Regions from separate parts of the Zoogloea oryzae genome, predicted to be linked through region 2. Evidence: predicted binding sites of a transcription regulator. Region 2 holds the regulator's gene; the other holds the start of a gene.
The links. The regulator LexA, encoded in region 2, represses DNA repair genes until DNA is damaged. The targets are predictions, from matches to a motif close to ACTGTATNTANATACAGT.
Positions count from the first base shown of each region.

Region 1: the regulator LexA is predicted to act here: its motif matches at 1,200-1,217, upstream of recA (recombinase RecA).

Region 1 covers NZ_BSPX01000024.1:29,528-31,923, reverse strand. The annotation lists gene recX (recombination regulator RecX) at 1-30, opposite strand, end outside; gene recA (recombinase RecA) at 59-1,093, opposite strand; gene QQK25_RS09695 (CinA family protein) at 1,268-1,753, opposite strand; gene QQK25_RS09690 (phosphatidylglycerophosphatase A family protein) at 1,753-2,232, opposite strand; gene thiL (thiamine-phosphate kinase) at 2,229-2,396, opposite strand, start outside.
Region 2 covers NZ_BSPX01000005.1:2,564-4,959, forward strand. The annotation lists gene QQK25_RS03135 (FKBP-type peptidyl-prolyl cis-trans isomerase) at 1-232, opposite strand, end outside; gene QQK25_RS03140 (peroxiredoxin) at 198-785, opposite strand; gene lexA (transcriptional repressor LexA) at 1,071-1,673, shown strand; gene imuA (translesion DNA synthesis-associated protein ImuA) at 1,785-2,396, shown strand, end outside.

The DNA.
Region 1 (2,396 bases), on a different contig from region 2:
CAGGGCCCGCTCATGCAGACTGGTGGCCATGGACGACGGTGCTTCCTGCCCGGGACGCTCAGGCTGCCGCGGCGGGGGCGGCGGGCGCGATCACGGCCATCTCGGGCAGCCCGACGGCGACGCGGATCTTGTTTTCGATCTCGCGGGCGATGTGCGGGTTGCTCTTGAGAAACTCGCGGGCGTTGTCCTTGCCCTGGCCGATCTTCTCGCCGTTGTAGGCGTACCAGGCGCCGGACTTGTCCACGAACTTGTGCTGGACGCCCAGGTCGATGATCTCGCCCTCGCGGGAGGTGCCTTCGCCGTACAGGATGTCGAACAGGGTTTCGCGGAACGGGGGCGCGACCTTGTTCTTGACGACCTTGACCTTGGTCTCGGAGCCGATCACCTCGTCGTTCTTCTTGATGGTGCCGATACGGCGGATGTCCATCCGCACCGAGGCGTAGAACTTGAGGGCGTTGCCGCCGGTGGTGGTCTCGGGGCTGCCGAACATCACGCCGATCTTCATCCGGATCTGGTTGATGAAGATGACCAGGGTGTTGGTGCGCTTGATGTTGGCGGTGAGCTTGCGCAGGGCCTGGGACATCAGGCGGGCCTGCAGGCCGGGGAGCTGGTCGCCCATCTCGCCTTCGATTTCGGCCTTCGGGGTGAGCGCCGCGACGGAGTCGATGACGACCACGTCGACGCCGCCGGAGCGCACCAGCATGTCGGCGATCTCGAGGGCCTGTTCGCCGGTGTCGGGCTGGGAGATGAGCAGCTCGCCGATGTTGACCCCGAGCTTCTGGGCGTAGGTGACGTCCAGCGCGTGTTCGGCGTCGATGAAGGCGGCGGTGCCGCCGAGCTTCTGCATCTCGGCGACGACCTGGAGGGTGAGGGTCGTCTTGCCGGACGATTCGGGACCGTAGATTTCCACGACCCGGCCGCGGGGCAGGCCGCCGATGCCGAGGGCGATGTCGAGGCCCAGGGAGCCGGTGGAGACGGTCTGGATGTCGCTTTCAACTTCGCCGTCGCCCAGGCGCATGATCGAGCCCTTGCCGAACTGCTTTTCGATCTGGGAAAGCGCGGCGGCGAGGGCCTTGGCCTTGTTGTCATCCATCTGTCGTGATCCTTGTAAAAAGGGTTTTGGAGATTATGGCACAGAGTTTGCGTGCGGGTGATCGCGCGTCGTCACGAGAGGTATCGGAGCGAAGAAAGTCGCGCAGACTGGTATTTTATACAGTTGCGGCGGAACGTCTACCGGATTTGCCAAGGCCTTGATGTCAGACGGATTTCAGGCGTAGCGGCGGATCAGTTCGGTGAGCGCGAAGACCACTGCCTGGCGGCGGACGGACTCCCGGTCGCCGTCGAAGCGGCAGGTGGCCGTCTGGGGGGATTCGCCGGTCCGCCCCCAGCCGAAGCACACGGTGCCGACGGGTTTGTCGGCCGAGCCGCCGCCCGGGCCGGCGATACCGGAGATCGACAGGGCGAGGTCGGCCTCGGCCCGTTCGAGGGTGCCGCGGACCATCGCCGCGGTGGTCGGCTCGCTGACCGCGCCGTGGCGGGCGAGGGTCATCGGCGAGACGCCGAGGAGCGCGCACTTGGCGTCGTTGGAGTAGGTGATGAAGCCGCAGTCGAACCAGCCGGAGCTGCCGGCGGTGGCGGTGACGACCTCGGCGACCCAGCCACCGGTGCACGATTCGGCGGTGGCGAGGCGCCAACCGCGGGCGGCGAGGTGGTCGCCGACGAGGCGGGAAAGGGTTTCGAGCTGGGCGTCCATTAACCGAGGAACCTCACGAGCAGGGCCAGCGCGAGCAGGGTGTAGCCGGCGGCGATGAGATCGTCGAGCATCACGCCGAAGCCGCCGCGGGTGCGGTCATCCACCCAGCGGATGGGCTGCGGCTTGACGATGTCGAAGAAGCGGAACAGCACGAAGGCGGTGAGCTGCCAGCCGAAGCCTTCGGGGGTGAGCCACAGGACCAGCCAGATGGCGACGATCTCGTCCCACACGACGCTGCCGTGATCGGCCACGCCGAGAGCGCGGCCGGTGCGTTCGCAGGCAAGGACGCCGAACAGGAAGCAGGCCACCAGCAGCCCGGCGAACAGGCCGTCGGTGAGCGGTGCGCGCACGAGGGGGAAGAGCAGCCAGCCGGCCAGGGTGCCCGCGGTGCCGGGGCCCTTGGGCCACAGGCCGGAGCCGAAGCCGAGGGCGACGAAGTGGGCCGGATCGGACAGCAGGAAGCGGAGGTTGGGCTTCATGCGCCGTTGCCGAAGTGGTCGTAGCCTCGGGCGGCGAGCTCGCGCAGGGTGCCGCTGGTGTCGCGCAGGTGCAGGCCGCGGGTGGCCGGGGTGATGCTGCCGATGCGGTGCAGGGGCAGGGCCAGTCGGGCGGAAAGATCGGCCAGGGCAGCGCGCTGGGTGGG
Region 2 (2,396 bases):
CCACCAGCACCAGTTCTTCGTCAAACTCGCCAAAGGCATCTTCCGGCGCCAGCTTGATCGTCAGCTTCTCGCCAACCTGCTTGCCGTGGAGCGCTTCTTCGATCACGGCGAAGATGCCGTCGTAACCGCCATGGAGGTACACCAGCGGGTGGTGACCGTCGTCGATCATGTTGCCATCCGGGTCCTTGACCGAGTAATCAAGCGTGACGACCGTGTTCTTGGCGATTTCCATTTACATTCCTTGAGTTGAGTTGCTTTACCAGCTGAAAGACTTCGGCCGCGTGGCCACGGGGATTCACATCGTGCAGCACATGGCGGAGCACGCCATCACTGGAAATGATGAAGGTCGAACGACGCACGCTGCGTTTCATGACGCCATCCACCACCGCCGACTGCCACACACCGTAAAGCCTGCACACGTCGCCATCTTCGTCGGACAAAAGCTCGACCGACAGGCCGTGCTGGTCGCGAAAATCAGCGTGGGTGAGGCAGTCATCGGGGCTGATGCCGATCACGATACATTTTTCCTTCGCGAAATCGGCATCGTGATCACTGAAATCGATCGCCTGACGGGTACAGCCGGGCGTGTTGTCACGGGGGTAGAAATACAGCACAACGTGGTGGGTGCCCAGCACCGACGCCAGATCGAACATTTCCATGTCGGCATCGGGCAGGGAAAAGAGCGGTGCGGACTGACCTTCGGTCGGGGCTACCGCTTCGGCGGGGGATTCTAACCGAGCCGCCTTGAGAACTCTACCCGAAGCGTGTTGAGGGCTGACAAGCATGAAAATCTCCTCTGGGGGCTGAGGGCCCGGCAAGCGGAGCCCTGCTGATTAGGCGATTCGGACACGTGCTGTTCTCTGTTCTTCTTGTCTTTGCTTATGATGCCTCGTCAGGCTTTTGGCGCGCGACGGGCACCCTTGAATGAATAGTCCATTGGCGCCCCAGCCTCAAGCGCTTTGTCTTCAGATTTTGATGTTTATCACGAGCAGAGCCCCCCGGAAAGCCCATCTACAGCTTGTCATGCGCAAAACCCTGTATATAATTACATAAGACTTCAGGAGTATGCCGTGTCCGAACAACTCACCGCCCGTCAGCAAGAAATCCTTCAACTCATCCGCGATACCGTCGAGCATGAAGGTCGCCCGCCCACGCGGGCGGAAATCTGTACTGCGTTTGGCTTCAAATCCCCCAACGCTGCCGAAACCCATCTGCGCGCGCTCGCCAGCAAGGGGGTCATCTCGCTGGAAGAAGGCCGTGCCCGGGGCATCCGTCTCGTCGAATCCCTCGGCCTGCCCCTCGTCGGGCGGGTGGCTGCAGGTAGCCCGATTCTTGCCGCCGAGCACATCCAGCGCCGCTTCCATGTTGACCCCAACATGTTCTCGCCCCGAGCCGATTACCTGCTTCAGGTTCGCGGCCAGAGCATGCGCGACGCAGGCATCCTCGACGGTGACCTGCTCGCCGTCCATCGCACCACCGAAGCCCGGGACGGCCAGATCATCGTGGCCCGCATGGAAGACGACGTCACCGTGAAGCGCCTGTCCCGCAAGGGGCCGATCGTCGAACTCCTGCCGGCAAACCCCGACTTTGAACCCATCATTGTCGACACCCGCAACGAGCCGCTGGAAATCGAAGGCCTCGCGGTCGGTTTGATCCGCAACGACAGCCTCTGATCCTCGTCAGCACAAACGGTTGCCCTGCCCTGCAATCGGCAGGCAACCGCGCTGCGGCACCTGGCGTGCAAGGCATGAAGCGTTCACTCACAGCCTAGTTCATTTATTGCCATGGCGCCTCCGGCTGTTTCTGTCCTTCGCTCCCCAGACGCGTTGCAGCATCTAGTGTGGCGTGGCGATCAGGTTGCCTCGGCAGCGCCAGGCATTGCCACCGGCCATCCCACCCTGGATGCCGTACTGCCCGGCAAGGGCTGGCCGGTCGGCGCACTCACCGAAATCCTCGTCCCCCACACAGGTGTCGGCGAGCTCGGCCTGATCCTGCCCCTGCTCCAGCGGGTGCCCGAAAGGCGCTGGGCCGTCTGCATTGCGCCGCCAGGCCAGCTTTATGCGCCGGCCCTCTCTGGCGCGGGCATTCCCCTCGAGCGGCTGCTCCTCGTTGATGCCGAAAGCCCCGCCCATGCCCGCTGGGCGGCCCGCCAGTCGCTCAACTCCCATAGCTGCGAAGCCGTCGTGATGTGGCTGGCCGAGGCTGACAACGGCGCCCTTCGCCGACTTCAGCTGGCTGCGGAAGAAAGCGCCACGACACTTATCCTGATACGGCCTGCCACAGTGGCGGGTCAGCCATCGCCGGCTGTGCTGCGTCTTGCGCTTACGGCACGGGATGGCGGGGTGGACGTGCGCGTACTCAAGCGCCGCGGCCCACAACTGGCCGGCCCAGTTGCC